2 regions of the Lactobacillus taiwanensis genome follow, and region 1 is predicted to be linked to the other one. Evidence: predicted binding sites of a transcription regulator. Region 1 holds the regulator's gene; the other holds the start of a gene.
What was found. Region 1 encodes LexA, which represses DNA repair genes until DNA is damaged. Its sites were predicted from a motif close to CNAACANNTGTTNG; they were not measured.

Region 1 (16,444 bases):
CTTGTTTGCCTAACCTTCTTTTTATAAAAAATCAACTCTAAAAGATAATTAAGTACAGACCTATCATTTTAGAAATGCGATTTTTTTGCTATACTTGTTCAAGGTGAGACAAAAATGGATGAACTTGAAAGAAACGAAAGATTAGGCGATTTATTTGCCTATTATGGTTCTTTGTTGACTAAGGGACAACAAGATTATTTTGAAGATTATTATTATAATGATCTTTCTTTAGGTGAAATTGCTGATAATCACCATGTCTCTCGTCAGGCTGTTTACGACAACTTAAAACGTAGCAGCAAGGCTTTAGAAAAATATGAAGATAAACTTCATATGAAGCGTGATTATTCTAGAATAGAAGAAAAAATTACTGAAGCTGTATATGCCCTTGAAAATGGCAAAATTAATCGAGCTCAGATTGAACTTTTAAAATTATTAAGACAAATGGGAGTAGAATAGCATGGCTTTTGAAAATTTGAGTGAAAGACTTCAAAAAGCATTAAAAAATTTAACAGGTAAAGGAAAAATTTCTGAGGCTGATATCAATGACGCCAGCCGTGAAATTCGTTTAGCTTTATTAGAGGCAGATGTTAACTTTAAAGTTGTAAAAGACTTTATTAAAAAGATTAAAAAAGAAGCTCTGGGTAAGGAAGTTCAAGATAGCTTAAATCCCGGACAACAAATCATTAAAATTGTTGATGATGAACTAACAAAAATGATGGGAGAAGAAGCCGTTTCTCTTAATAAGTCTCCACATATTCCAACAATTATTATGATGGTTGGTTTACAAGGTACTGGTAAAACTACTACGGTTGGTAAGCTTGCAAATTATTTGATGAAGAACGAAAAGGCTCGTCCTTTATTAATTGCGGGAGACATTTATCGTCCAGCAGCTGTCGATCAATTAAAACAAATTGGGCAACAATTAGATGTACCTGTTTATAGTGAAGATAATCAAGATGTTGCTGAAATTGTTAAGCATGGTCTTGAAGAAGCAGACAAAAATAAAAATGACTATGTTTTAATCGATACAGCTGGTCGTCTTGAAATTGATGAGCAATTGATGGATGAATTAAAGCGTGTAACTGAGGTCGCTCATCCAGACAATACTTTACTTGTTGTAGACGCTATGACAGGTCAAGCTGCTACTCAAGTTGCTGAAGGGTTTAACAAAGATTTAGATTTAACTGGAATTATTTTAACCAAGCTAGATGGGGATACTCGTGGTGGTGCAGCCCTTTCTATTCGCGCTGTGACTGGGTTGCCAATCATCTTTACTGGTCAGGGAGAAAAATTAACTGATCTTTTAACCTTCCACCCTGATCGTATGGCTTCACGTATCTTAGGCATGGGTGATATGTTGACCTTGATTGAAAAGGCACAGCAAGATTATGATGCCAAAGAAGCCGAAAAGATGGCTGAGAAAATGCGTGAAAATACATTTGATTTTAATGATTTTATTGATCAAATGGATCAAGTGCAAAAGATGGGACCATTAGATCAGATTATTAAAATGATCCCAGGTTTAGGAAATAATCCTGCCTTAAAGAATATTCAAATTCCTGAAAAGCAAATCGCTCATATTAAGGCGATTGTTTACTCAATGACGCCAGAAGAGCGTGAAAATCCTGATATTCTTAATCCATCCAGAAGACGCAGAATTGCAGCTGGATCCGGTAGATCAATTGCTGAAGTTAATCGTATGATTAAGCAATTTAAGCAATCAAAAGAAATGATGCAAAAGATGACTAAGGGAGATATGGGTGAATTGGCTAACTTACCAGGGATGAATTCACCAATGGGTAAAATGGCTATGCGTTCAATGAATAAACGCTTTAAGAAGAATAAAAAGAAGCGCATGAAAAATATCAAACGCTATCGTTCAAAATAATTTTTAGCTGTTAAGGAAAAACACTTTACACATATTTTTCTTTATGCTATATTATTTAAGTCAAGAAATTTAGGAGGAATTATTAATGTCTGTAAAGATTCGTATGCGCCGTATGGGCTCAAAGAGAAAACCTTTTTACCGTATCGTAGTTGCTGATTCACGTATGCCACGTGACGGTCGTTTTATCGAAGAAGTTGGTTACTACAACCCACTTACTAACCCTGATGAAGTTAAGCTTGAAGAAGACAAGATTTTTGAATGGCTTGAAAAGGGTGCTCAACCATCAGATACTGTAAGAAGCTTACTTTCAAAAGCTGGTTTGATGACTAGATACCACGACGCAAAGTACGGTAAGTAATTTACTATGGCAATTAGAAGTTTGGGAAGGCTCTTCCCAAACTTTTTTATTTAGAAAGAATAAATTCTATGACTGAGTATTTTGAAGTTGGAAAAATATTATCTCCTCATGGTTTAAAGGGAGAGGTTAAGGTAAATGCCACAACTGATTTTCCAGAGGAAAGATTAGCTGCAGAGAGTAGATTGTTTATTAAAAACAATGACGAGTATCAAGCAATGATTGTTGAAGTTGCTCGACGCCATAAGCAATTTTATTTGGTTAAGTTTGAAAAAGTTGATGATATTGATCAAGCAGAAAAAATTTGTGGCAAAGAGCTATATGTTGCAGAAACTGATCAACAAGAATTACCTGAAGGTAGTTATTACTTTAAAGATATTTTGAATTGTCCTGTATATGATGCTGAAACTGGTGAAAAATTAGGTATTTTAGAGAATATTGAAACTCCTGGAGCAAATGATATTTGGGAGATAAAGCCAGAACAGGGGAAGAGTTTTTGGATTCCAAATATTAAATCAGTTGTTAAGAAAGTTGATTTACCTAATAAACGAATAGAAGTAACTTTACTTGAGGGATTGCGAGATGAAAATTAATGTTTTAACCCTTTTTCCAGATATGTTTACTCCTTTGCAGGTATCCATGCTGGGAAGAGGACTAGAAGGTAAAAAGTGGGAGTTAAATTTAGTTAACTTCCGTGATTTTACAACTGATGTTCACCATCATGTTGACGATACTCCTTATGGAGGAGGCGCCGGCATGGTTTTACAAATTATGCCGATAAAAAAAGCACTTGATTCTTTAACTAACAAAGGTAAAGTTATTATTACTGCTCCTCAGGGAAAGACCTTTAATGAAAAAATGGCTCAAAATTGGTCAAAGGAAGAAAATCTGACTTTTATTTGTGGTCATTACGAAGGTTTTGATCAAAGAGTGTATGACTTAGCGGATGAGACAGTCTCAATTGGCGATTACGTTTTAACTGGCGGTGAATTGCCGACAATGAGTATGATTGATGCTACTGTAAGACTATTACCGGGAATTTTAGGAAATGCAGCTTCTCCAGTTGAAGAAAGTTTTTCTCATGGACTTTTAGAGTATCCACAATATACCCGTCCTGCAGATTTTGAGGGACAAAAAGTACCAGAAGTACTGACATCTGGTAATCATCAAAAAATTGCTGAATGGCGTCATAGGGAAGCTTTACGTGCAACATATCTTCATCGTCCAGATATGTTATCAGAACGCAATTTAACTAATGAGGAAAAGAAAATGCTAGAAGAAATTAAACTTGAAAAAGATAATTAGTATTTACAAGCTTTTTTCTATTTGATAAACTAATCGTTGTGGCATAAGCCACTGATTTATGGGTATTCCGCTGGCACTGAGTGTTGATGAATGCCGTAGAAGGAGAGACAATAATGGATCCATTAATTCAAGAATTAACTAAAGACCAATTACGTGATGATATGCCTGACTTCCGTGCAGGTGATACTGTTCGTGTTCACGTACGTGTTGTAGAAGGTACTCACGAACGTATTCAGATGTTCGAAGGTGTTGTAATTAAGCGTAAAGGTGCAGGCATCAGCGCAACTTACACTGTACGTAAGATGTCATCTGGTATTGGTGTTGAACGTACTTTCCCAGTAAACGATCCACGTGTTGCTAAGGTTGAAGTTCTTCGTCACGGTCGTGTACGTCGTGCTAAGCTTTACTACTTACGTGAACGTCATGGTAAGGCAGCTAGAATTGCTGAAAAGCGTCGCGGTTAATTCAATAATTAAGCAAGACAGGATTAAAGGCTATCTCAAACGAGATAGCTTTTTTTCATACCAAAAAAGAGTTTCGAAAATGAAACTCTTTTTAATTAATAAAATGTAATGTGATTTAGTGGCCAATAGCGTAATTTTACTACACCAACTATTTTACTTCGAGGAATTGTTCCAATGTATCGACTGTCTTTTGAAACACTTCGATGATCTCCCATTACAAAGTATGTATTAGCAGGAACCTTATTAGTTTTTTGCATTTCTTTTAATTGTTTAGAAGTGTAGAATTGGCGATAATTTTGTGTTTTTGCAAGTGAGCTCAGAGTGAAGTTCTGAGTATTAGTATATTTGGTTCCAGAAACACCATCTTCACCATTATCAATTAGTTTTTGACCTGCTTTTAACCAAGGCTGATTTAACTTTTTACCATTGATATAAATTTGATTATTTTTACTTACAATCTTATCACCAGGTAATCCAATAACTCGTTTAATATATAGGGCACCTGGTTCATCTGGTGCGTCAACAATTACAATATCGCCTTGCTTAATTTTAGCATGACGAAGAGCAATTACACGATCGTTATTTTCAAAAGTTGGCTGCATTGAAATCCCAGATACGGTTAAGTTAGCAAATACAAATCTATTTAGTACAAAGAAAATACCAAAAAAGATAGCTACTAAAATTAGTACCTGGAGAATCCATTGACCCCAACTTTCAGCTTGTTCTTGTTTTTTCAATTTTTCCACCTTAATTTTTTCTATTTCAACATAAAGTTTAACCTTAAATAGAGATTTTGTCGATTAAACAAAAATAGAAGTAATAATTTCTACCTTATTTTTCAAGTTAGAAAGTAGATGTAAAAAGAGCTATAAAATCAAATTTAGCTTATAATAAAAAAGTAGGAGTGTGAAGGGTTATGAAAGACATCCATGAATATTCAGCTGGAAGCATTATATACAGACTTAATAATGGAAAAATAGAATTTTTGCTAGCTCAGAGTAAGCTTAATAAAACTTGGGGATTTCCTAAAGGACATCTTGAAGAAGGTGAGAATGAAATACAGGCTGCTCAAAGAGAAGTATATGAAGAAGTAGGTTTAAAACCAGACTTTGATTTTAATTTCAAAGAAAGTATTACTTATAAAATTGCAAAAGATCGCGTAAAGACGGTTACGTTTTTTTTGAGTAAATTTAATTCGAATCAAAAGATTAAATTACAAGAGAGCGAAATTGGTGCTTCTAAGTGGTCAAGTTTGGAGGAAGCCAGTACTTGTTTACATTATGAGGAATTAAATGAACTCTTGAAAAAGGCACAGGAATATATTGAAAAAAATGAGATATCCAGATAAGTTATTAGAAGAAGTTAAAGATCGAGCAAAAGGAATGAAACTGGAAGGAATTAATTTTGGAGCTGGCCCTGTTCATCCAAAATTGATGATTGTAGGAGAAGCCCCAGGAAGAGAAGAAATAGAGTCTTTGATTCCTTTTCATGGTGCTTCTGGGAAAGAACTAATGAAGTCTCTGGCTTCGATTGGACTTAAACGAGAAGACGTTTATATTACAAGTGCAGTAAGAAGTCGTCCATATAGTGTTAAGAAAGTTTTCAGTAAAAAAGAAAATAAAGAAGTAGCAAAGTATCCAAATCGGAAACCAACGAAGAAAGAAATTCTAGCTCATGCACCCCTGTTAGATTATGAAATTAATTATGCTCAGCCAAAGATAATTATTACAGTTGGGACGACGGCTTTAAATAGGTTGTTAGGAAATAAATATGAAATTAGCAAGGTGCATGGAAAGATTATAAAAAATACCCCAATTTTAAAGTTAAATGATGCAAAAGATGGTTATGTTTGGTCAAAAGAAAAATATACTATTATTCCACAATATCATCCAGCTGCAGTATTTTATAATCGAAAACTGGCTGAAACTATTACTCAGGATTGGTTAAATATAAAGCCATTATTAAAAACAGAGAATTAAAAAAACTGGTAGGAAAAAATCCATACCAGTTTTTTAGTCGATATTATTACGATATAAGCCTACAACCTTACCCAAAATTTGAACCACAGGTAAAATAATTGGATCCATTGTATCATTTTCCGGTTGTAATCGATAATAGCCGTCTTCTTTGAAAAATCTCTTGACAGTTGCCTCATTATCTTCTGTCATTGCAACAACGATTTCACCATTATTTGCACTAGATTGTTTACGAACAATAACGTGGTCACCATTAAGAATACCAGCATTAATCATAGATTCTCCATGAACACGTAACATGAAGAGTTCTCCAGCATCGTTTTCAAGATCAGGTGGGAGAGGGAAGTACTCATCAATATCTTGAACCGCTAAAATTGGTTGACCAGCAGTCACTACACCAACTATTGGGATATCCTTGGGCTTAATTCCTAGAACTTCACGGCCCTTTTCTGTAACTTCGATTGCTCTAGGTTTAGTGGCGTCTTTTAAGATATAGCCTTTCTTTTCTAGGCGGGCTAAATGGCCATGTACTGTTGAAGTAGAAGAAAGATCAACAGCACTACAAATTTCTCTAACTGTAGGTGGAAAAGCACGCTCTTCAACAGTGTCGTAAATAAAACGTAAAATTTCTAATTGTTTATTTGCATGTGGTTCAGTCATAATTTTTTCTCCATTTAGTTACTTACTAATATTTTAACAAAAAAAGATTTGTTCGGCAAACAGGCGTTCTTGACAGTTGAGTCTTTTTTTATTGGTATAATTAAGGTAAACTAACATTGTTTAGTGAGGTGTTTATTATGGATAAAAAAGAAGAAGAAAAATTAATTAAGCGGATTAATGAATTAACTAAGATTAGTAGAGAACGTGAACTAACTCCTGACGAATTAGAGGAACGTAAGAAGTTAAGATCTGCTTTTCTTGAAAACTTCCGTGCAGGATTTAGACAACAACTTGAAGATACGGTTGTGATTGATAAAGATGGTAAAGAAGTTACATCAGAAAAAGCAAAAGAAGCTCAACGTCGCAAAGGATTAAGAAAAGATTAATTTTCCACTTTAAAAAAGACTATTTTTTTGGTATGCTGAAAAAGTACATTAATTTTCGGAGGTTTTTGGGAAATGAATTTAGGATTAGCAATTTTTCTTATTATTATCGCATTATTGATCGGTCTTGTTGGCGGATTTTATGGTGCTCGTGCATATATGAAGAAGTATTTCCAAGACAATCCTCCTATTAGTGAAGATATGATCGCAGCTATGATGGCGCAAATGGGTCAAAAACCATCCGCTAAGAAGCTCAATCAAGTTATGAACATGATGAAGCATCAACAAAAAAAATAGTAGCTTACTTTACTAATATTTGGTTTAGACAGAGGAATTACTCCTCTGTCTTTTTGTATATATGTGAGGTGAAATATGAACATTTTTAGTAAATTAGGATGGTTTTTTAAGCAAGAAAAAAAGCGCTATATTATTGGAATAACTTTTTTAGCATTAACTTCAATTGCTAATTTAGTACCACCTAGGATTCTAGGGTTAATGGCAGATCAACTTGATAAGGGATCAATTAGTTGGGCTGAATATGGCGCACTAATTTTAGCTGTGATTGCTGCAGCAATTGTTTTGTATCTTTTGCGTTATTTCTGGCGTAAGCAAATTTGGGGCGGAGCAGCTGAACTAGAAAGACAGATGCGATCGCGTTTATTTAGCCATTTTATGATAATGGATCGAACTTTTTATCAAAGACACCGAACTGGTGACTTAATGGCACATGCTACTAATGATATTAATTCAATTCAAAATGTTGCGGGGGACGGTGTCTTAACTTTAGTTGATTCTTTAGTAACTGGTGGGACAACAATGATTGCTATGATTATTTTTACTGATTTTCGTTTGACAATTGTCGCTCTCTTGCCACTTCCATTTTTAGCTTTAGGTGCCTGGAAATTAGGCGATAAGCTTCACTATAGTTTTGATAAGTCCCAAGCGGCCTTTTCTCGGCTTAATAATAAGACGCAAGAATCAGTTTCTGGAATTAAAGTATTAAAGGCATTTGGTGAAAGTAAACAAGATTCTGCTGCTTTCAATAAGATGGTAGATGAAACAATTCAAATCAATAAGAAAGTTTTTAAGTGGGACTCAATGTTTGATCCACTTGGAACCGTAATTATTGGAGCAACATATGTAATTACTATTATTTATGGTGGTCTTTTAGTAACCAATCATACTTTATCCGTTGGCCAACTAGTATCTTTTATTGCTTATATTTCAAATATGGTTTGGCCAATGTTTGCAATTGGTTACTTATTTAATATCTTAGAGCGTGGATCTGCATCTTATGATCGTGTTGAGCGGCTATTATATGAAAGACCACAAATTACCGATGAGAATGCTAATCGTAATTTAACTGCTAGGGACATTCAAGGCGACTTAAATTATGATGTAAAGTCTTTTGCTTATCCCGATGAAAAAGAGATTCCAGTCTTACAAAACATTAATTTTAATCTAAAACCGGGACAAACTTTAGGTTTGGTTGGAAAAGTTGGTGCCGGGAAAACAACAATTATCGAACCTTTATTAAGGGAATTTGATAAGTACCAAGGAAAGATAACTTTAGGTGGTCATGATATTAGAAATATTCCACTAGAATTACTTTTAAATGAAATCTCCTATGTGCCTCAAAATAACTTTTTATTTTCTACATCAATTGAGAATAATATCGCTTTTTCTGATCAAGCTGCAGGTGAAGAAAAAATTCAATCTGCTGCGCAAAAGAGTGATTTGCATGATGACATTATGCAGATGCCGGCTGGCTATAAGACTCTAGTTGGTGAGAACGGAGTGTCTTTATCTGGTGGTCAAAAGCAACGTTTATCTATTGCTCGTGCACTATTAAAAGAAAGTCCAATTTTGATTTTAGATGATGCTCTTTCTGCAGTAGATGCAAAAACTGAGACGGCGATTTTAGATTCACTTAGGTCTGAAAGAAAAGATAAAAAGACTTTGATTGCAGCTCACCGATTAACTTCGGTAATGGATGCAGACTTAATTTTAGTATTAAAAAATGGAAAAATTGTTGAAAGAGGTACGCATCAAGATCTTCTTGACCAAGATGGTTGGTATGCTGAAATGTGGCGTAAACAAGAATTACAGGCAAAGGTGGGTGAACTAGATGGATAACAAGGAAGAATCAAAATCTGTTTGGTCAAAGGCGATTCCTTTTAAAGAACAAGTTCAGATTTTTAAACGTGTCTTAAAATATGTAAAGCCTTTTAAAGTAGAAATGGGAGTTGCAATTTTTGGTGCTTTCTTAGTAAGCGTAATTAATATGCTTTTGCCTAGGGGACTACAATTCTTTTTAGATAACTATTTGATTAAGCAAAAGGCTACTATTCAAATTATTGTTTGGGCTGGTCTATTATACGGAATTGGAACGATTATTAAGGCGATTTTGCAGTTTATTTATCAATATTTGTATGCCTTGGGAGCCGAAAAGACACTTGAGAATGTTAGAAAGGATTTGTATCAAAAACTTCATAGTTTGGGGATGAGATATTTTGATCAAACGCCTGCGGGGTCAATTGTTTCAAGAGTTACTAACGATACAATGACATTAAGCGATTTCTTAGGCGTGCTCTGTCAGGTGGTAATTGGAGTATTTTCACTAGTAACTGCTTTTGTAGCGATGTATGTCACTAATAAAGTAGCAGCATTAATTGTTTTATTATTTTTACCAATTTTAGGATTTGTTTTTTGGATTTATACTCAAAAAAGCTCGAAACTATATCGTGGATTTCGTGAGCGGTTAAGTAGAATTAATACCAATTTGAATGAATCTATTGAAGGTGTTTCTTTAATTCAACAATTTAAACAAGAAAAGAGAATGACTCACAATTTCGAAAATGAAAATGGGACTTTAATGAAAACTCGTTTTAACATGATTAGAGTTAATTCACTTCTTTTATCTCCAATGACTAGTTTGCTTTATTCATTAGCTTTGGCGTTAGTTTTAATGTATTTTGGCTTTCCATTACAAAAAACATTTGTACCTGCTGGAATTGTATATGCATTTTCTCAATATGTGCAACAATTTTTTAATCCAATCTCTACGATGATGGATCGAATGACGTTCTTTCAGGATGGAATAGTTGCGGGTAAACGTATTTTTAAAATTATGGATGAGCAAGAATATGAACCAGAACAAGAAAACGATCAGAATGCTGTAATTTCTAAAGGAAAAATTGAATTTAAAAATGTGAGTTTTTCTTATGATGGTAAAAATGAGATTTTGCATAATGTTTCATTTGTAGTTAAGCCAGGGGAAACTTTGGGAATTGTTGGTCACACTGGATCAGGAAAGAGTTCAATCATTAATGTTATGATGAGATTTTATGAATTCGGTAGCGGTCAAGTTCTGATTGATGATATTGATATTAGAAAATTTTCTAAAAGGGAATTACGTAAAAAATTGGGGTTAGTTTTACAAGAACCATTTATGTTTTATGGTGATATTTCTTCAAATATTCGCTTGTATAATGATCAAATTACTGATCAACAAATTAAAAAAGCTGCACAAGCAGTTCAAGCGGATTCCTTTATTGAAAAAATGCCAGGTAAATATCATGCAAAAGTAATTGAGGGTGGCACAGAACTTAGTCAGGGACAAAGACAACTGATTTCTTTTGCAAGGACTCTGGTAACTGATCCGAAAATACTAGTCTTAGATGAAGCAACGGCTAATGTGGACACTGAAACTGAAAATTTGATTCAAGAAGGACTTAAAAAGCTTCGGCAGGGTAGAACGACATTAGCAATTGCCCACCGACTTTCAACGATTGCGGATGCTGATCAAATTATTGTTTTAGACAAAGGGAGAATTGTTGAACGTGGTACGCATCAAGAATTATTAGATAAAAAAGGATATTACTATAATCTTTATAAACTACAACAAACCAGTGATAAGTAAAAAGGTTTGGTCTCATGACCAAACCTTTTTTAATAGATATTCTACTATTTGTTGCTACTTATCATTTAACATATATTGACGGGTCATTGGTAAGTTCTTACCGGATGGACCTTTAGTTAATAAGTATTGGATAACATCAATGTTTCCTGATTCAAATGAAGCGGCACAAGCTTGTAAATACATATCCCACATTCTTGCAAAACGTTCACCCATCATACCTTCAACTTCAGAACGGTGATCGTTAAAGTTTTTGTCCCAAATTTCAAGAGTTCTTTGGTAATGGCGACGAAGCATTTCCATATCAGCAATTTGCAAGTTTGATTCTTCAATTCTTGAAACGATTTCAACTAAGCCTGGGATGTAACCGCCTGGGAAGATGTATTTATTAATCCAAGCGTTGGTTGCTCCACCTTGTTGACGAGTGATTCCATGAATTAATGCAACACCGTGTGGTTTTAAGTACTTAGCGACATCTTTAAAGTATTCCCCCAAGTTTTCCGAACCAACGTGTTCAAACATCCCTACAGAAGTTACATAGTCAAAATCACGGTTACCTAATTCACGATAGTCTTTAAGTAAAACTTCTGCTTGATCTTCAAGGCCCATATCCTTAATTTTTTTGTTTACAAGATCGAATTGTTCTTGACTCAAAGTAACACCAGTAACTTTAAGTCCATATTCTTTAGCTGCAGTTAACATTAAGGTTCCCCAACCACAACCAATATCTAACAAGGTCTTGCCAGGTTTAGGATCTAATTTTTGAAGAATGTGATGAACTTTTGCAATTTGAGCTGCCTCCAGATCGTCAGTGTTGTCATTAGTGAAGTAAGCACATGAATAAGTCATAGTAGGGTCAAGCCATAGCTTATAGAAGTCATTTCCAATATCATAGTGACTTTGAATATCTTCTTGGCTTTGCTTTTCAGTATGCTTTTGCTTTGGTAAGAATTTTCTGAATTTTGAAGCACGCATGAAAGATTCACTACTTCCATAAGCTGCTTCTATTAATTGTTGAATGCTTCCTTTAATTTCAAGATCCTTGTTCATGTAAGCTTCCCCTAAAGCTAAGGAAGCATTACTTGTTATATCTTTAAAAGGAATCTTTTTGTTAAAAATAACCTCCACTTCCGGTGTACCATTTCCATAAACTTCTGATTTTCCATCCCAGTAGGTGACTTTTACTGGAATATTAAATGAATGACTAAGCATCATTTTATATAAAGGTTTTTCTAACATTACTGATTCTCCTTTTCTACATTAGACTATGTTATTTTAACACTAAAAAGGTTAAATAATAAAAAATTTATTTTGCAACATAATGAAAATCAGGATTCTGTTCTTTATCTAGTTTATCCCACGCGTCTTCTAATTGTTTGTAGAGAGCGGGCGTAGTATCTTGGTTGACCTTTTCTCTACGAGGAATATAAATAGGGTCACCAAAACAGATATCTAATGGCTTTCTTTTAAGCAGATCTTTAAAAGAAAGAGGTCCTTGGTAAACAACTGGGACCAATGGTTTATTAGCCATTTTAGCAATTACAAATGCTCCACTTTTGAGTTTCTCCGAGTGTCGAGTTCCAGATGGAAAAATGATTAGTGACAACTCACCTTTGCGTAGGCCTTTTACTGGAATTTTAATTGCAGAGGGGCCTGGATTATCACGATTAACTGAGAATGCATGAGCATGTATTAAAATAAATCGTAGAATAGGATTTTTAAATAACTCTTTTTTTGCCATGAACATGAATTCCATTGGACTAGCAGCAAGTGCAAAAAGAATTGGTTCCCACCAAGTTCTGTGGGGAGCAACTAAAATGTAGTTTCCTTTAGGGAGACGATCTTTATGATGAACATGTAAATGGCCATTTAAGACCCACACAATAAAGCGAGCAATAGGTCGAATAATTTTATAAAACATAATGTTTCCTCCAATTTTATCTATAGTATTATACAATACAGCTAAGAATTTTTAGAAGGGTATAGAAAATGGATCTATTAAAACCTAATGAACGAATTGATTATATGTACAATGATGATTTACGCATAATTCAAGAAAAAGATGCTTTTTCTTTTTCTTTAGATACTTTATTACTAGGATATTTTGCACAAGAGAAAATACATGATAATTACAAAGTAGTAGATTTATGTAGCGGGAATGCGGCTGCTAGTATTTATATGTCATATTTTAATCGCGCTCATTATGATGCCGTTGAGATTCAAAAAGAGATGGCTGATCAAGCAAGACGTAGTGTACAACTAAATAAATTAGAAAACCGCATTGAAGTACATTGTTTGAATGCTCTGGATGCCCCAAAAAAGTTAGGGAAGGATAAATACGATATGATTGTGGTTAATCCGCCTTACTTTAAAGTGCCTAAGGGACATGTTATTAATCCTGATGAGAAAAAGGCATTAGCTAGACATGAATTAGCAATTAATCTTGAACAAATCATAAAAGTTGCAAGCAATATGTTAAAGATGAAAGGAAAAATGTTTATGGTGCACCGGCCTGAAAGATTAGGTGAAATTATGCACTATTGCTTAGAAAATCAGTTGAGTGTGAAATGGGTACAGCCTTTTGTTTCAAAAAGAAATGTGGATGCAAATTTAGTAGTTGTTGAAGCAATTAGAAATACCGCTAGTGATGGATTAGTCTTAAAAGATGCAATTGTAGTTCACAATGAAGATGGTTCGTTTACTCCAAAAGTTAGAGAAATAATCTCTGAAAACAAAAATAAAAAGCCTAAAAAAGAAAAATATTACTTTTATTGTTTATTGTGTAATGATGAAAGTTTTTATGGTGGCTTTACTAATGATTTGGAGCATCGTTTAAAAATGCACAATGAGGGAAAAGGTGCAAAATATACTAAGGCGCGTCGACCAGTTAAAATGATTTATCATGAAGAATTTGATGATAAAAAATTGGCTTTAAAAAGAGAATACTGGTTCAAGCATCATTCAAGAAAATGGAAAGAGAATTTTTTGCGCGAACATAATGTAAAATTTTAATTGCATTTGTAAGCTTAATTAGTTACAATGTTCAAGTATGCATTTTGCATATTTGAATTTATATCACATCAAGAGCGATTAAATTCCTAGGTGCCGATTTTGGTCAGAATTTAATACGACCTCTTGAGAGGAATTAACCAGGAGGAATTTTTTATGACAGTTGTTACTATGAAGCAATTGCTTGAAGCAGGTGTCCACTTTGGTCACCAAACTAGAAGATGGGATCCAAAGATGGCTCCTTACATTTTCACTCAAAGAAACGGAATCTACATCATTGACTTACAAAAGACTATTAAGATGTTAGATGATGCTTACAACTACGTTAAGGCAGTTGCTCAAGATGGCGGCGTATTTTTGTTTGTTGGTACTAAGAAACAAGCACAAGAAGCTGTTAAAGAAGAAGCTACACGTGCAGGTCAATACTACGTTAACCAACGTTGGTTAGGTGGTACTTTGACTAACTGGACTACTATCCAAAGCCGTGTTAAGAGATTAAAAGAATTAAAACAAATGTCAGAAGATGGCACTTTCGATGTATTACCAAAGAAGGAAGTTGCACTTTTGACTAAAGAAATGGAAAAACTTGAAAGATTCTTAGGTGGTATCGAAGATATGCCTAGAATTCCAGATGTTATGTTCGTTGTTGATCCTAAGAAAGAAAAGATCGCTGTTCACGAAGCAAACATTTTAGGTATCCCTGTAGTAGCTATGGTTGATACCAACACTGATCCAGATCCAATTGACGTTGTTATCCCAGCAAATGATGATGCAATTCGCGCAATTCGTTTAATTTCTGGTGCTATGGCTGATGCAATTATCGAAGGTAAGCAAGGCCAAGATGATAGTGAAGACGTTGAAAAGGAAATGGCAGATGCAGCAGCTGAAAACGGTGAGGAAGAATCAATCGAAGAAGTTGTTGAAAAGTCAGAAGACTAATTTGTTTTTACTGTTAGTTCTGTAGGAGGACATATTAATGGCAAAAATTACTGCTCAATTAGTTAAGGAATTACGTGAACGTACTGGTGCTGGTGTTATGGATGCCAAGAAAGCATTAGTAGAAGTTGACGGTGACATGGATAAGGCAGTTCAATACCTTCGTGATAAGGGTATGGCTAAGGCTGCTAAAAAGGCTGACCGTGTTGCAGCTGAAGGTTTAACTGGCGTTTACGTTGATGGTAATGTTGCAGCTATTACTGAAGTTAACTCAGAAACTGACTTCGTTTCATCAAACGATAAGTTTGTTAAATTAGTAAATGCAGCTACTAAGACTATTGCTGAAGGTAAGCCTGCTGATATGGCAGCTGCTGAAGAATTAAAGATGGATGATGGAACTACTTTAGCTCAATCATTTGTTGATGCAACTGCAACTATTGGTGAAAAGATTGTTTTACGTCGTTTTGCTTTAGAAGAAAAGACGGACGATCAAGAATTCGGTGCTTACCAACACAATGGTGGTCAAATTGGTGTTATCACCGTTTTAGAAGGTGCTGATGCAGCTACTGCTAAGCACTTGGCAATGCACATTGCAGCTATGAGTCCTAAGGTTATCTCACCTGATGAATTAGATGATGAATTTATTACTGATCAATTGGCTGTAATGAACCACAAGATTGATCAAGATAACGAAAGTCGTGCATTGGTTAACAAGAAACCATTACCACACCTTGTTTATGGTTCAGAAAAGCAATTAACTGATGATATCTTGGCTAAGGCTAAAGAAGATATCAAGGCTGAGCTTAAAGAAGAAGGTAAGCCAGAGAAGATTTGGGATAAAATCATTCCTGGTAAGATGCAACGTTTTATTGATGATAATACTCAAGTTGATAAGCAATTTGCAGTTTTGTCACAAAACTACATTATGGACGACAGCAAGACTGTTGGCGAATTCTTAAAGGAAAAGGGAGCTAAGTTAGTTGCTTTCCAACGTTACGAAGTTGGCGAAGGTATTGAAAAGAAGCAAGAAGACTTTGCTGCTGAAGTACGTGAACAAATGAAGTAATTATTTACTTAAGAAAGGAGTAACGCTTAGGCGCTACTCCTTTTTTTCGGTATAATATATTGCAGTGATTTTATGGTAAAATGGTAAAAGCAAATGAGGAGGTAAATTTATGAGTCAAGTTAAGTACAAACGTATCATTTTAAAAGTTTCAGGTGAAGCACTTGCTGGTGAAAAAGGTACAGGTATTAATCCTGAAGTTATTAAGCATTTAGCTGAAGAAATTAAATCTGTTCACGACATGGGCGTTGAAATTGGTATTGTCTGTGGTGGCGGAAATATGTGGCGTGGTGAAACCGGTGCTAACCTAGGTATGGAAAGAGCACAAGCAGATTACATGGGAATGCTAGCTACAATTATGAATGGTTTAGCATTACAAGATGGGCTCGAAAACTTAGGTGTTCCTACACGTGTTCAAACATCAATTGAGATGCGTCAAATTGCAGAACCTTATATTCGTCGTAAGGCTGTTCGTCACTTAGAAAA
Region 2 (16,444 bases), 630 kb from region 1:
TAATAGCCAAATTCCCCATCTTGGAGAAACAAGTGACAGCAATGACACAAATGAAAAAATAAGCGATATTCCATAAATTGCTAAAACTGTTTGACGATGGCTTAGACCCATTCTCAACAATTGATGATGCAAGTGATGCTTGTCAGCCTGTGAAATATTCCTCTTATTTAATTTTCGTCTAATCATTGCATAAACAGTATCAGTAATTGGGACACCCAAAATAAGTATTGGAACTAATAAAGATACAAAAGTTACATTTTTTAATCCTTTTAGAGACAATACGGAAATCATGAATCCGATATAAAGCGCTCCCGTGTCTCCTAGAAAAATCTTTGCTGGATGAAAATTATAGGGTAAAAATCCTAGCAAGCAGGCCGCAAGCATAATACAGGTAATCGGAACATAATGTTGCCAACTTTTCAAAAAGAAAAATCCTACAATTCCCATCGTTACGAGTGAAATCATAGTAACTCCGGTAGCAAGGCCATCCAAGCCATCAATTAAATTAACAGCATTGGTTAAAGCTAAAATCCAGAAAATAGTTAGTGGAAAACTCCACCAGCCTAACTGAATATGTCCTAAGAGTGGCAAGCTTAATTCTTTTACCTTAATTCCCGCTAAAAAATATACTACTAGAGCAGCAATAAAGATTCCAAACATCTTCTGTCTTGGTTTTAATTCTAAAATATCATCAATTAATCCAGTTAGAATGATAACACTAGATGCTAATAATACAGAAAAAAGTTCATGAGTTGGAAAATCCTGCCTCAATAAGACAAATTGTCCAATATTAAAAGCAACAAAGATTGCTAATCCACCAATAGTAGGCATTGGCTTTTTATTAATACGACGAGCATTTGGATTATCAACCGCACCTAATACAAAAGCTAATTTTCTAATAAAAGGAGTTATAGCAGCAGTAATGATTACTAATAAGAATATTTTTACAATTGTTTGAAACATAACAATCTACTTTCTAAACTTCTTTTTTCATTATACCTACCACTAAATATAAACACAATAAACTATAAATAAAAAAGACGAATCTTAAAGATTCGTCTTTTTTATTTAGCTATTGCAACAGCACGTTTTTCTCGAATAACTGTAACTTTAATGTTACCAGGATATTCCATATCTTGTTCGATTTGATTTCTAATGTCATGAGCCAAAATAGTAGTTCGAGCGTCAGAAATTTTATCTGGCTCAACCATTACTCTTATCTCACGGCCTGCTTGAATTGCATATGCTTGCTTAACACCAATATGGCCTTTCGCTATGGTCTCTAGTTGCTCTAATCTACGAATATAATTCTCTAAAGATTCGCTTCTAGCACCTGGACGAGCTGAGGAAATTGTATCAGCAGCTACCACTAATTCCGCAATAAATGATAATTTTGGAACATCGTCGTGGTGAGCAGCAATTGCATTCACAACCAAATCTGGTTCATGATACTTGCGTGCAAGTTCAACACCAATTTCTACGTGGGAGCCTTCGATCTCATGATCAATAGACTTCCCAATATCGTGTAATAATCCTGCGCGTACCGCTATTTTTTCGTCTAAACCAAGTTCAGCAGCCATTACACCTGTTAATTTACCTACTTCAATAGAGTGTGACAAAACATTTTGTCCATAAGAAGTACGATATTTCAATCGGCCCAAAATCTTTACTAATTCTGGATGCATCTTATGAATGCCAAGTTCCATCAAGGCACTTTCACCGGCTTCGTAAATATCATCATTTACTTCTTTACGAGCTCGATCAACCATCTCTTCAATTCGTGCGGGATGAATTCGGCCATCTTTAATTAGACGCTCCAATGCTCTTTTGGCAATTTCTCGTCTAATTGGGTCAAAACCACTTAAGACAACTACATCTGGAGTATCATCAATGATTACATCTACACCAGTTAATGCTTCAAAAGAACGAATATTTCTACCCTCACGACCAATGATACGTCCTTTCATATCATCGCTTGGCAAATTAACAACTGAGACAGTCTTTTCAGAAACTGTATCTGCTGCACTACTTTGAATTGCATCAATAATTACTTTACGAGCAAAATGATCGGCTTTTGCTTGAGCAAGTTGATTACTTTCTTCAATCATTTCAGCTCTTTCTTTCACTAATTGATCTGAAAGTTTATCTAAAACAATCTTTTTAGCATCTTCTTGATTTAACTCTGCAACTTCATAGAGCTTCTGCTCACGTTCAATAATTAACTGATTGGCTCTCTTTTCTTTTTCCAAGACGTGAGCCTGCAATTTTTTAATTTGGTTTTCTTTTTGTGTGAGCTGGGAATCTTTTTGATCCAGCAGACTATCTTTATGATCAATTGCATCTTCACGTTGCAGCAAGCGATTCTCTTGTCTAGAAACTTCTTGTCGACGCTCATTAAGTTCATTATCTACTCTTTCGCGATAATGATGAATTTCTTCTTGTGCCTCCAAGATTTTTTCTTTCTTTGCATCAGCCGCAGCCTTCTTCATTGCTTCTTTTTGTGAAGCAAGATCAGCTTCAACAGCTTTAGCCTTACTTTCCGCATCTGCCAAGATGTGTTTTGCATCATGAGCTGCATTTTGTGCTTGAGTTTCCCATTTATTCTTACGGATACTATAACCAGCACAACCTCCAACAAAGACAGAAATAATAGCGACAGCAACAGGAACTAAAATTGTATTTATCATATCTTTTACTATCGCCTTTTTATAGAATTATTTCACACATTATTAATAATAAAAGTATCCGCAAGTGATGTCAATCATACAAAAAACCTTAGCATTTAAATGCCAAGGTTTAATTGGATCTGTTTACTCTTTTTTTGTACTTTTCTCGTTAGAAATATCTTTATTTTTAGCTGATGCTTCCTTTTCTTTTTCCTGCTCTTGCTTTACTTTTTCAGGATTTTCTCGTTCCTCAATTGCTTTAGCATCAATTCCATATGCTTCACGTACTTTTGCTTTTACCTCATCGTAAACGTCTGGATGTTCTTCAAGATATTGCTTAGCATTTTCACGACCCTGTCCAATACGGTCATCGCCATATGAGTACCAAGAACCAGCCTTTTTAATGATATCTTTATCAGCAGCCATATCAATTAATTCACCAGTTTGAGAAATACCTTTACCATACATGATATCTACTTCAGCAACTTTAAATGGTGGAGCTACTTTGTTCTTAACAACCTTTAATTTTACACGGTTACCAATAACATCTGAACCTTGTTTAATTTGTTCCGCACGACGTACTTCTAGTCGGATGGTAGAGTAAAACTTCAAAGCACGACCACCCGGAGTTGTCTCAGGATTTCCAAACATAACCCCAACTTTTTCACGAATTTGATTAATGAAAACAGCAATTGTTTTAGTTTTAGAAATATTTCCAGAAAGTTTACGAAGAGCTTGACTCATTAATCTTGCTTGCAACCCAACATGAGAGTCTCCCATATCACCATCAATTTCAGCTCTTGGCACTAAGGCAGCTACTGAGTCGACAACTAAAATATCAATTGCACCACTTGCAATTAATGTATCAGCAATTTGTAAACCTTCTTCTCCAGTGTTTGGTTGAGATAAAATCAATGAATCAATATCTACGCCTAAAGTTTCCGCGTAAGCTGGATCCATGGCATTTTCAGCATCAATATACGCTGCAGTTCCACCACGCTTTTGTACTTCTGCAACAGCATGAAGAGCCACAGTAGTTTTACCAGAACTTTCTGGGCCGTATACTTCAATAATTCGTCCACGTGGATATCCACCAACTCCAAGAGCTGCATCTAAAGCTAGTGAACCAGAAGGAATAGTGGAAATTTGGGTGTCTACTTTTTCACCCATGCGCATAACCGCGCCTTTTCCAAAGTCTTTTTCAATCTTCTTTAAGGCAATATCTAGGGCCTTCTTTTTATCATCTTTAGCCAAATTTCTTCCTCCTTATGCATTTACAATAATTATACTTGGTTTTATTACCTAAAAGCAAGAAAAATACGAACTAACGTTCAATATTATATTCTCTATAATTTATTACGCAAAATTCCAATAATTTTTTTCAAAAAAAAGAAGCATTCCTGCTTCTTTCAAATCTATATTTCACCTTTAAATACATCGCCACTTTGTCTAAAGTAATCATAACCTGAGTAAATAGTAAAGATTAGGCAAATATACAACAAAATAGTACCAATGTAGTATACATCACCAAATAATAAGAAAATAATTGATAACATCTGTGTAGTTGTCTTAATTTTACCTGGCATCTTTGCTGCTAAAACTTGACCTTTATTTTCAGCTAAAATCAAACGTAAACCCGTAACAGCTAACTCACGGCAAACAATGATTGCTACAACCCATGCTGGTGCTAAATCTAATGAGATCAAAAATACAAATGCTGTCATCGTTAACATCTTATCTGCTAATGGATCAGCAAATTTTCCAAAATTAGTAACCAAATTTCTTGAACGGGCAATATGTCCATCTAAAAAGTCAGTTATTGAAGCTACAGCAAAAATTACAGCAGCTAATACATGAGACCAGTAAATATGTGCTCCTAAGAAAGTTGTCCCACCAGCTGGCCAATTAAAAATTAGAACCAGCATAAAGACCGGAATCATAAAGATTCTGAACATAGTTAATTTATTTGGTAAGTTCATTAACGGTTACTTTGACCTCCATTATTTTGATTAGTATTTGTTTGTCCTTGCGTATTTTTTACATTTTGTTGCACATTTTGATTATTTTGTACGCTTTGGCTGTTTTGAGTATTTTGATTTTGCTGAGTTTGTGTATTTACAGTATTAGTAGAACGAGAGTTTTGAGTCGCAGCATTATTTTGTTGATTATTACTGTTTTTGCTATCTTTGCTATTAAAAGTAAATTTTAAAGTTAATGGTGATGCTGGGTTAGTTTTACTACGTGCATCTACTTTTTTACCAGCTAAAGTTAAGGTAGTTGAAACACTATTTCCCATTTGTACAGAAACATTATTCACATTTTCTGGTAGTTGAACTGAATGTTTACCATTAGCCTTCAAAGTTCCTTGCCAAACAGAAGAACCATTAACTAAAATTTGTGCCCAAACTTCATTAGTAGTTGTTCCTAAAGTTAAAGTCCGATCATTCTTCATCCCACTAACACGGTAACTATTATTACCTAAACTAGAAATTTTAACTTCTGAACTTGCATTCTTTGGAATTGATTTCTTCTTTGATGAAGTTTTGGATTTTGAAGATTTAATACGAGAAGAAGAAACAGTTACATTTTCGGCTTGATTTGCTGATTGTTGGTTAGTACCAGTAAAGAAGCGAGTATAAACAATATAAACTACTAAAATTACTAATACAACTCCAACTACTGTTGCAATCTGTGGCAAGTAACTACGCCACATACCTTTACGGTTATTGGTGGTTTCCTTAATCCTCTCACTCTTATTGTCGATTGAATTTTCGACATATTCTTCAGGCTTTGCTTCGGGTACTTCAGACTTATAATCTGCTAGCAATTCTTTACCATTCAAACCAACTACATCAGCAAATTGTCTAATAAAAGCTCTGACATAGAAATCTCCTGGCAATTGATCAAAATCATTATTTTCAATTGCAGTAAGATATCTACGCTGAATTTTAGTTATTTTTTCAACATCTTCAATTGACATACCCTTTGCTTTACGAGCACTGCGTAATTTATCTCCAATATCTGCCATAATATCCTCTCAACTTTTTGCAATAATTCAAATATGAGTATACCAAACTAATCATCACTTAAACAAGCCAACCACCATCAACATATATTGTTTGACCTGTCAAATAGTCCGATCGTTCATCAAGTAAATTTTCTACCCAAAATACTACATCCTTCGGTTCAGCTAATCTTCCAGCGGGAATTTCATTTTTTACTTCATTTAAAGTTTCTGCATCAAAAATTGCGTTCATTGGTGTGTCAACTGCTCCAGGAGCAATAACATTTACCGTTAAATGAGCTGACGCAACTTCACGAGCATAACCTTGTACAAACCTAGATAGGCCACCTTTACTTGCACTATATACGCTCTCTAACGCACTAGCTTGCCCGCCATAGACAGATCCAATAAATATTAATCGTCCATGTTCACGATTTAAAAGTTGTGATTCTAGAAGCGATGTAATTTTTATAGGCGTTAAAAGATTAATTCGAATAACGTTTTCTATTTGCTCTAGATTCTGACTGCTAAGAAATTGATAATTTGTAATTCCCTGTGTAAAAATAGCAGCACTTAAGGGAAGTAAACTTGAAATAATTTTTTTAATACTCTCATCTTTAGCCAGAAAATCAAGTTCTAATGGAAAAAATTCTTGTTGTGGATATTTTTCAACAAATTCATCTACCATTTTTTTAGCTTCTTGACTGCTATGATTGTAATGAATGTATAAGGACCAACCAGTTTCAGCAAGTCGACTAGCAATTGCTCTCCCAATTCCACCAGTAGCACCAAAAATTATTGCACGCTTCATTAATCAGCTTCCTCTTTACCTTTTAAAATTGTAGTAAATATATCACTTTTAGCTAAAATATTATCAATTGCTGTATAAAATTCACTAAAACTTAAAGATTGAATTGCCCACGCAGCTTCATTAAACGTATCATTTTCAAGACCGTACTCAGCTTCTTCAATCGCAATTGTACTAAGATCATCAAATTCTCTAATCGTCTGAGCCAAGGCTTCTTTCTTTTGAAAGACAAATGCTTCTTCGCTTATTGGCATTTCTAGCAATTGTTTTTTAGTATTTTCTAAAAACAAATCCGGTTTGTTTGAAACCCCAATAATCGTCGCAAAATTACCCTCTGTAGTATAAGATACTTGCAATTCCATTGGCGAATTTAAGACTCCCTGTTTTTGCATTTCTTCAAACCAAGTACTAGTTACCCCTAATTTGGCTTGCAGCATCATTTCCAAGATGCTTTGCGCTATACTATTTCGCAAACCCAATTTTTTAAAATTTGGCAATCTTATTCCTATTCCAACACGAGAAGTAGTTAAAGAAGAGTCTAAGACTGTTTGATGCTGCTTCTTAGGATTTACAAGCGAGGCTTTTTTTTGCTTAACTTTTTTAGAAATCAAATACTTTCTTTCAAGCTTTCCTACTTCACGCAAGATTTCTTTAGTTTGATTATCGCTAAATCCGCCACAAGCAACAAATTCCATTTTGCCACTAACATAATTATTATCATAAATCTCTTGCAAAATTTCTGGTGTCATTTTTTTCAGGCTGTTTTTGGTACCAGTTAAGTCTTCTGCCAAATTAGTCTTCGGAAACATCATCTGCATCAATTCATAGTTAACTTGCCAGTTAGGATCATCTTGATACATAGCTAACTCTTGAGCAATAATCTTTGCTTCTTTAGAAACATTGCTTTTAGTAAAATGTGTTGTTCCTACTAATTCAAAAATCAATGGTAAAACCTGGCGCCAATGATCAGTAAAACTAGCATAAAACATTGTTTCATTGTATGTAGTAAAGGCATTCGTAGACGCACCAATTTCTTCAAATTGTTGTGAAATATCGCCATTCTTTTTAGCAAATAATTTATGCTCCAAAAAATGAGCTCCCCCACATAATTTCTGTGGATTGCTACCACCAAAATCCACAATAATTCCCATAAATTTTTGAGCAAAAAGTGGTCTGCGAATTACTTTTGCTCGAAAACCAGAACTATAGTCTCTGGTTGTTACATCTAATTTTTTCATTTTAAACAATAGCTTTCATTAAAGTACAATTTTTGACTAAATTCGATTAATTTATCAATTTTGAAGCGTTCAACTTCCTTAATTCTTTCTGCGAAAGAATGGTCATAGCCTCTAAGAACATTTGCTAACATTTGAATTAATATCAAATCTTGACGATCATCGCTTATTTGATAATTACGCTTCAAAGCAACCTTGGCTTTTTCAAAGACATCCTTATCTACTTTTCCGTTTTGAACTGCCGCTACACCACCTTTTATTGCCTTAGTTGCTGCTGCTACTTTATCTTTTGCAATACCTGTACTAATCAAGAAAAGAGAATTATTAACATAATTAGTGGCATCAATTGCATAAGCTGCACCCAATTTTTTTCTAACTTCAGTAAACAATTTAGAAGATTCATCCCCAGCAAGATATTCGCCTAAAAAGAGTCCACCAAATTGCTTAAACGATACTGGTAAAGACTGATCATAACCATAACCTATCAATAATTGTGCTTGTTCGCTTCTAAATTGGATTTTCTTTTCAATTGGATCTTCTTTGGTTGGAATAGCAAGAGTAGGTACCACAAAATCATCAAAATATCCTGCCCAATCAAGTTGTTCTTGAACTAAATCAGTCAAGCTATCAGGATCTTGAGCTTGTCCTAAACAAAAAGCGGGAGCATTTTTCAAAGTATCGAAAAATGATTTAACCTCTTCTAAGCTAGTATTTCTGAGTGTTTTTTCATCACCAAAAACACTATTTTGATAATTTGGAGTATCTCGATACCAAGTATTAAAAAATCCATTTAGAGCATAATTAGCTGGCAATTCATAATATTGTTTTTCTTCTTGTCCAAGCTGTCTTTTCGCTAACTCAAGTAATTGTTCATCAAACAATGGTTCTTTTACTACTTTGAAAAAAGCATCCATGACTACTTGATAATTATAATCTGGATCTAAGATTTCACGTGGCTCAACAAAATTTATTGTATAGAAAATAACAATTTGGTTTCCAAATACTTCTGGAAAAACCTGTAAACTTGCATTATACAGATTAGAAAATGTTCTTGCTTGAACCTTAATTCCAGGAAATGCTTTACTTGCATTGCCTTGCATACATGCCAAAATGTTTGCTAAAGCTAAAGTTTTTTTATCTAAAGGTAAACGCAAAAAACAGCCCAAAGTGGCTGTTTTAAATTTTAAATTATGGTCAATTGAAATATTTGTCATAATTACTTTTCATCATCCTTTTCTGGTGGAATAAGTACTTGTCTAGGTTTGGATCCTTCAGAAGGTCCGACAATGCCTTTAGCTTCCATTGCATCAACAATTCTTGCCGCACGATTATAACCAATTCTAAATCGACGTTGTAGCATTGATACACTTGCTGACTGCTGTTTTCTTACTAAGGCTACTGCTTGATCGTAAAACTCATCTTCTGGTTCATCGTCATCATTAGTCTGAGAGTCAGAATCATTCTTCGATGGAATCATATCTTCGTTGTATACTGCTTCTTGTTGTTCCTTTACCCAAGATACTATTTTTTCTACCTCTGTTACTGAAATAAAGGCTCCCTGAACACGTTCAGGCTTAGCCGCACCGATTGGCAAGAAAAGCATATCTCCACGTCCTAAGAGCTTTTCAGCGCCAACCTGATCCAAAATAGTACGTGAGTCAACCCCGCTAGAAACAGCAAAAGAAATTCTTGACGGTACATTTGCCTTAATTAAACCAGTAATAACATCTACACTGGGACGTTGAGTTGCTAAAATCATATGAATTCCAGCTGCTCGAGCCATTTGAGCTAAACGAACAATTGCATCTTCTACATCATGACCAGCAACCATCATTAAGTCACTTAGCTCATCAACAATTACCACAATATACGGCAGTTTTTCCATTACTGAATTATTTTTATCAGCATTATTCTCGGCCACCTTTTGATTATATTCAGTAATATTACGCACACCACCAGTAGCAAATAGTTGGTAGCGCCGTTCCATTTCCTTAACAGTTTTTCTTAAGGCATTTGTAGCTAGTTTAGCATCAGTAACAACTGGAATTAATAAATGAGGAATTCCATTATAGACAGATAATTCCACCATCTTCGGATCAATTAAAACTAATTTGACATCTTCTGGATAAGACTTCATCAAAATACTCGTAATAATCGTATTTATTGCTACAGATTTTCCTGATCCAGTAGATCCAGCAATTAATAAGTGAGGCATTTTACGTAAATCAGCTGATATTATTTTTCCTTCAACATCTTTACCAAGCGGTACATCCAATGAAAGATCTTTTGCTTTAGGATCTTGATGGATCATTACGTCTTTAAATGATACTGCAGAAGTAGTTCGATTAGGTACTTCAATTCCAATTAAAGGCTTACCTGGAATTGGTGCTTCAATACGAATATCTTTAGCAGCCAAAGCTAAGGCCAGATCATCTGCCAAATTTACAATTTTACTTACTTTTACACCAACAGCTGGCTGTACTTCATAACGAGTAACAGTCGGCCCTAAAACCGCCTTTTTCACAATTACATGAACACCAAAGCTCTTAAAAGTAGACTCCAAAACTTCTGTGTTTTTTTGAATCAATGCTTTGTCTTGACTTTGGTCAACATTTTTTATAGATGCTAGCAAATTAATTGGCGGTTTTTTATAATTGGCATTTTTAGTTTGCGTACCTTGTTTAGTTTCTAAGTCGCCGTGATCAACATTTTGAAGTTCTTGTTTCATCTTTTGATCTTCTTCGGCATAAGAATGTGATATTGGTAAATTCTCAGTCAAAGAATCATGGACTTCTGGTTCTAGTGTAGATGCATTATCCTGAGAAACTTCAATTTGAGGTTCAAAGCGAGGAACATTGTCTTCTTTGTCATTCTTCTTAGTTTTAGTTGAAAAAGGATCGGAAGTGAAATCAGCCGTACTTGGAAAGGTTTCGTCGCGATCATCTAATGGATCCATCAGTTTTTCTCGATTATTTAACTTCTCTTGCTTATTCTGCTCATGCTTTTCAACTAGATCATCATATTTACTTTTTATAGCAACTCCAGCATCTTTATTTTTTTCAATTACTAACTGTGAACCCTTTTGAAAGCCTGATAATAAAGTTGCAAATTTGACATTGCAAATCATCAAAATACCTACTAGCATCATCAAAAAAGATAAAGCTTCTGCTCCAATAGTTCCTAAAATTGGAAAGATAAATTGATACAGAATACTACCAATTAATCCACCACCAACTTTAGTAGTAATTTGAGCTTGAGCAAATTCTTCACCAATTGAGGTTAAGAAGGCATTTAAAAAGCCTTGATGAATCATCATTTGATTAAAAACGCGAGCACTTTCCCATAGTAATAAACCTAAATAGAAGATCCCTAATCCACTACCCCGCTTTAGACTAAAGTGAGGTGGTTGATTATAAATAACCATGATTAAGCCAAAAAGACCAAGGATAATGCTAGCTAAATAGTGACTATCGCCAACAAAGAATCGAATTAAGTTAATCAACTGTTGACTAAACAAACCGAAATGAACGCAACTTAAAACAGCTACCAAAACAAGTACTATTCCCGTAAGAACCCATTCCATACTTTGTTTTTTCTTTTTGGTAGTTGTCTTCTTTCTTTTTGCCCTGCGTTTTCGCTTTTTAGCCATCAAGACACCTTCTCAATCTGTTTAATTATCATCTTTATCTTTTTTATCATCTTTGTTTAGTTCATTAAAGTTTGATTTGAAGCTAAGATTTACAGGATGATCTAAAGTTAATTGGGTAATTTCATAAGTTAGAGTTTCAATTTGTTCTACTAGTGGTCTAGAAAGTAATTGATAATCTGATGGCTCTAAATCGGATCCATCACCAAAGTAATCAATAAATTGAACAACTCTCGTAATAACGCCACTAACGGTAAAGTCTCCCGGAGCTGGCGCAACTTCGAATGGAACAGCAATTTCAAAATATTTACCATTCTTTCCTTCATCTTGAGTTCCATCATCCAAATCTTGGTAAACTTGTCTCAAAGAAACATTAACTTCATTCTTTACTTGCTGCTCGTCATTCAAATCGTAATGAAATGCTCTTACAACAATTGGGGTCATATTTTTAAAATCCATTTTTACTTATCTCCTACATTTCTTTCATAACGTTCTGGACGGTTATAATTATCTTTCAACTTATCATTTTCATAATGATGGCTCTTTTCCATATTTGGAAAACCTTGCTGTCTTAAAGCTTCTAATAAAACCATGGCAACTGAATTTGATAAATTATAGCAACGAATATTATCAGACATCGGAATTCGTAGATTACGATCATAATACTCTCTCATGAAAGTTTCTGGTAAACCAGTTGTTTCTTTTCCAAAAACAAAATAATAATCTTTATCAGGATCAGTATAGTCTACTTGAGCATAATTCTTAGAAGAAAACTTTGAAATTAAGTACATCTCGTCATTTGGACCTAGAGTTTTCAAAAACGTTTCTAAATCATCATGCATTTTAATATCGACTTTGTCCCAATAATCTAGACCGGCACGTTTCATTTTCTTGTTATCAATTTGAAAACCTAATGGTTCAATTAAATCCAAAACTGTATTGGTACCAGCACAAGTACGAGCAATGTTTCCAGTATTTGCTGGCATTAATGGTTCATATAGTACAACATGATTAGTCATCAAAAAACTCCTTTTGTAAAAAAACGTAGCACCTGTAGAAAGGCAAGTACCACGCTTATTTTTAATTTGATTCTTTAGGTTTCAAATCATTATCATTATCTGATACTGATATTTCTTCATAAAGGTTAGAAATTTTACGATAGTAATTAAATAGTCTAGTTACAATAATTTTAACTACTGCATAAACAGGAATCGCAAAAATTACGCCCCATAGTCCTGCAACGGCACTCGCTCCAATCAATAATAAAATTGTTGTAACAGGATTCATGTTCATCTTATTCCCCATTACTAATGGAGAAATAACACGACCTTCAAGGGTTTGCTCAATTGCAAAAACTATTAAAATTTTAACCAGCATCATTGGTGAATTAATTAACCCCAGAATAATTGCTGGAACAAATGCAATAAAGGTCCCAAAATATGGAATCATATTTAATATACCTGCTAAAACAGCTAAAGTAATTCCATAATTTAACCCAATAATCGAATAACCTATCGCAAACATCACTACAACCCAAAAAGCAACAGTAATTTGTCCCCTAATGTAAGCAGCAACTGCTCCATTAATATCACTAAGTAAGCTTGAAAAACTCGGTTGTAGTCTTTGAGGAGCGAACTTAGTCACATACGGATTCAAGCGATGGCCATCTTTTAACATAAAGAATAAAACAAACGGTGCTGTTAACAGAGTCATAAAAATCATTGTAATTACATTAACAGCAGAGGATAAATTGCTCAAAGCTAAATTAAAGCTATCTTGACCAGTTTTAAACATTTTGGTTTGTGCATCAGAAATAGCATGATTAATTCCCCCACGTACTCCATTTAAGCGCGGATCGCGGATCATCTTTTCAAAACCTTTTTGAGCATCCTGCCAATAAGTTGGCCAATTTTTAATTAAAGAATCAGTCTGATGTTGAATAATTGGAATTAGCGTATTAATAATCCAAATTAGTCCACCTAAAACAATTACAAATAACAAAATAATTGTAATAATACGGGGCACTTTTAATTTCTTTTCCATCCAATCAACTACTGGATTCATTAAATAATACTGAATGGATGCCACTAATACTGGTGGCAAAATTGCATTAAAAAATGTCCAGAAAGGATTTAACACAAATGAAATTTGGTTAAATACCAGAATAATTAAAAAGAACAACAAAATATTAAGTAATGCTATGCTAAAACGATTATTTAAAAACCATTTCACAAAGACATTACTTGTATGATGATGTTTCTTTACCTCCATAGCTTTCCTCTTATCTATTTATCTATGTTCGTAGGTGATCCAGTCTCCCACTTTAAATTCAGGCATTTTTTCCTTAGGATCTTTTTCTAGATAGATCGCATTTGTCATTGGCTTCTTTGGTACTTCATCAGTAAAGACTAGTGTTGCATGTCCAATAGCCTGCATATTCATCTGTACCATTGGACCAACATACAAAGATAAATATGTTGTCCCATCAATCGTAATTGAATCGTCTTTTTTAAAAACAAACTTTTCAACAGATGTTGCTTGATCAAATTTTTGCAATACAGCAACATCTCTTAGTTTATCTGTTACTTTATTATCAAATAAAATTACGATATTATCTTTTGGATCTAATGCCTCTGATCCAATAGCAGTAATTGTAGAATTCCATTTCATTTTTATCAACCTCTCCTTTAAATTTTACCATACAGCTACGTTTAGGCGATAATACTTAATTACAATTGCCTATTTCAGTTAAAAGGTAGAAAATGAAAATGACATATTTTTAATTAGGAGGATAATATGAAAGTTTGGTTTGGTGGCTATACTAGCCATGATTCAAAAGGCATTTATACTGCAGATGCAGAAAATAATGGAAATGATATTAAATTAGACAATGTTAAAAATATTGTTGAACTTGATCGTCCAACTTATTTTCAACTAGTTGGCGATTTACTATTTACTATCATTCAAAATGGTAACCAAAGTGGAATTGCTACTTATCGAATTAAAGACGAAAAAGCAGAACAATTAGATACTTACCTTCATGAGGGCGCAGCTCCTTGTTATATTAGCGTTGATCCACAAAAGCACTTAGTCTTCACTGCAAACTATCATTTAGCAACCATCAACGTTTTTTCTTATGATGAAAATGTAAAATTAACCTTCGTCACAAATGAAAAACATGAAGGACATGGACCAAGACCAGAGCAGGATGCAGCTCATCCTCATTTCTTTGATGAAACTCCAGCCGGTAATTTAGTTTCATGCGATCTTGGAATTGATGCCGTTGATTTTTATAGACTAGATGGAGATAAATTAAAACACCTAGCTCGCTACCAAATGGAAAAGGGCTTTGGTACTCGTCATATTACATTTTCACCCGATGGTAAAACTATGTACATTGTTGGCGAATTATCTAGTCAAGTTAATGTCGCTCATTTAAACGAACAAACTTGGGACTTTGAGGACATTGCAACATATAAAACTATTCCTGAAGACTTTACCGATCATAATGGTGCTGCAGCAATTAGAATTTCTAAAGATGGGAAATTTATCTACGTTTCTAATCGTGGACATGATTCAATTGCTGTCTTCAAAGTTTTAAATGATGGAAAACTTGAACTAGCTCAAAGAATTTCTGTCTTTGGTTCCTTCCCACGCGACTTCAATTGGGATAAGAGCGAAAAATATCTTGTAGTAGCTAATCAAAATACTAATAATGCTACCCTATACCGTCGCAATTCCGAAATAGGTAGCTTAACCCCTCTTCAAAAAGATATTTCTGTACCAGAAGCTACACGTGTATTATTTGAAGAAGATTAATTTTCTACAGCTATCATAAATTTTCAAAATAGTATTTAGCCATGTTTTTCATGGCTTTTATTTTATCTTTCTTAAAAAGCAAGTATCCACATGCAAAATAATGCTACTGATAAACTTTCTCCATTACAAGAATTAACTACTGAACAACAAAATTTAATTACTCAAATTATTGATTTTACTAATCAATATCTTCAAAATAACTTCCCCGCGATTTTTATCATTTATTTCGATGCAGGAACTGGAAAAAGGTGTTGTACTTTCTTTCCTCTTTGATCAAATACAAAAATTACGACATTATAAAAATAGTAATTTTTATTAAACTAATAATTATTTTCTAGTAAATCATCCTAAAATTCTTAAGGTTTATAAACAAATTGCTGGTCCGCTGCCAGAACTACTAAAAAAGAATTTTCAAAGACCAACTAGTTTCATCAATCAATTAGATAAAAAACAAGAAAAAGCAGATATTGTTATTATTGATGAAGCACATTTACTTCTTTCAAAACCTGCCCACTATAATAATTTCTATCATGATAATCAATTAGTCAGATCCCTAGTCAAAATAGAATTCAAGTTAATTTAGATAAAATTACCGATATTGAAATGTTCAAAAAATTAGATACCCAATAATTATTTACAGCATAAGAAAAAGGTTACGACTTCAAAACGCCGTAACCTTTTTTCGAAATTCTCATTTAAATAAATTGTTACAATCTTAAATCAAATTTGCTTCTTCAAGCAATTCTTCAATCCATGTTCCCTTGATCTTCTTCATTCCTACCTTTACAGCAAGCTTTTCAGGAAGAGGTATGTCTTGATCTGCTAACTTCTTCTTGTCAGCCATGTAGTACATAGCCCGAAGCAATTCACGAATATCATAGACAGAATCCCATACTTCTGGCACGCCTCGATCAACATTAAGCAAGGTATAAACGGACTCCATCGCAGTTCTAACTGAATATTCAGTAGTAAAGACAGTATCTCTACTAGGACTCTCAGCAAAGTTACCAATAAAGGCTAAATTCTTTGAACCTTCTGGTACAACGGCTGGACGGTCACCATCATGACGAGGCATGAAGTAACTAGTTATATAAGGCATATATACAGGAACAGTATTCATGTTTTCTTCTGAAGAAAGTTCTTTGATTTCACTTTCTGGTACACCTAAGTGATAAAGCATTTCTTCAGCAATTTCTTGTCCCGTACAGTCAACTACCTTCTTCTTAATATAATTTCCTTCAGTATCTGAATATAAAGCATAAATCC

Region 2: the regulator LexA is predicted to act here: its motif matches at 3,987-4,000, upstream of recA (recombinase RecA).

Annotation. Positions count from the first base shown of each region.
Region 1 is NZ_CP059276.1:747,763-764,206, forward strand. Features, by position in the region: gene ylxM (YlxM family DNA-binding protein) at 115-456, shown strand; gene ffh (signal recognition particle protein) at 458-1,888, shown strand; gene rpsP (30S ribosomal protein S16) at 1,974-2,246, shown strand; gene rimM (ribosome maturation factor RimM) at 2,315-2,836, shown strand; gene trmD (tRNA (guanosine(37)-N1)-methyltransferase TrmD) at 2,826-3,548, shown strand; gene rplS (50S ribosomal protein L19) at 3,662-4,012, shown strand; gene lepB (signal peptidase I) at 4,108-4,749, opposite strand; gene H1A07_RS03610 (bis(5'-nucleosyl)-tetraphosphatase) at 4,929-5,360, shown strand; gene H1A07_RS03615 (uracil-DNA glycosylase) at 5,344-5,991, shown strand; gene lexA (transcriptional repressor LexA) at 6,025-6,648, opposite strand; gene H1A07_RS03625 (DUF896 domain-containing protein) at 6,786-7,034, shown strand; gene H1A07_RS03630 (YneF family protein) at 7,107-7,328, shown strand; gene H1A07_RS03635 (ABC transporter ATP-binding protein) at 7,404-9,167, shown strand; gene H1A07_RS03640 (ABC transporter ATP-binding protein) at 9,160-10,953, shown strand; gene H1A07_RS03645 (SAM-dependent methyltransferase) at 11,008-12,189, opposite strand; gene H1A07_RS03650 (lysophospholipid acyltransferase family protein) at 12,257-12,871, opposite strand; gene H1A07_RS03655 (GIY-YIG nuclease family protein) at 12,940-13,962, shown strand; gene rpsB (30S ribosomal protein S2) at 14,116-14,898, shown strand; gene tsf (translation elongation factor Ts) at 14,936-15,961, shown strand; gene pyrH (UMP kinase) at 16,071-16,444, shown strand, end outside.
Region 2 is NZ_CP059276.1:1,382,649-1,399,092, forward strand. Features, by position in the region: gene H1A07_RS06715 (glycosyltransferase family 4 protein) at 1-963, opposite strand, end outside; gene rny (ribonuclease Y) at 1,065-2,687, opposite strand; gene recA (recombinase RecA) at 2,811-3,920, opposite strand; gene pgsA (CDP-diacylglycerol--glycerol-3-phosphate 3-phosphatidyltransferase) at 4,082-4,645, opposite strand; gene H1A07_RS06735 (helix-turn-helix domain-containing protein) at 4,645-5,694, opposite strand; gene ymfI (elongation factor P 5-aminopentanone reductase) at 5,753-6,481, opposite strand; gene H1A07_RS06745 (M16 family metallopeptidase) at 6,481-7,716, opposite strand; gene H1A07_RS06750 (M16 family metallopeptidase) at 7,713-8,927, opposite strand; gene H1A07_RS06755 (FtsK/SpoIIIE family DNA translocase) at 8,930-11,362, opposite strand; gene H1A07_RS06760 (DUF1149 family protein) at 11,384-11,818, opposite strand; gene H1A07_RS06765 (tRNA (cytidine(34)-2'-O)-methyltransferase) at 11,821-12,378, opposite strand; gene H1A07_RS06770 (AI-2E family transporter) at 12,440-13,630, opposite strand; gene H1A07_RS06775 (PTS glucitol/sorbitol transporter subunit IIA) at 13,649-14,029, opposite strand; gene H1A07_RS06780 (lactonase family protein) at 14,156-15,178, shown strand; partial or broken gene H1A07_RS06785 (DNA/RNA helicase domain-containing protein) at 15,269-15,722, shown strand; gene H1A07_RS06790 (oleate hydratase) at 15,894-16,444, opposite strand, start outside.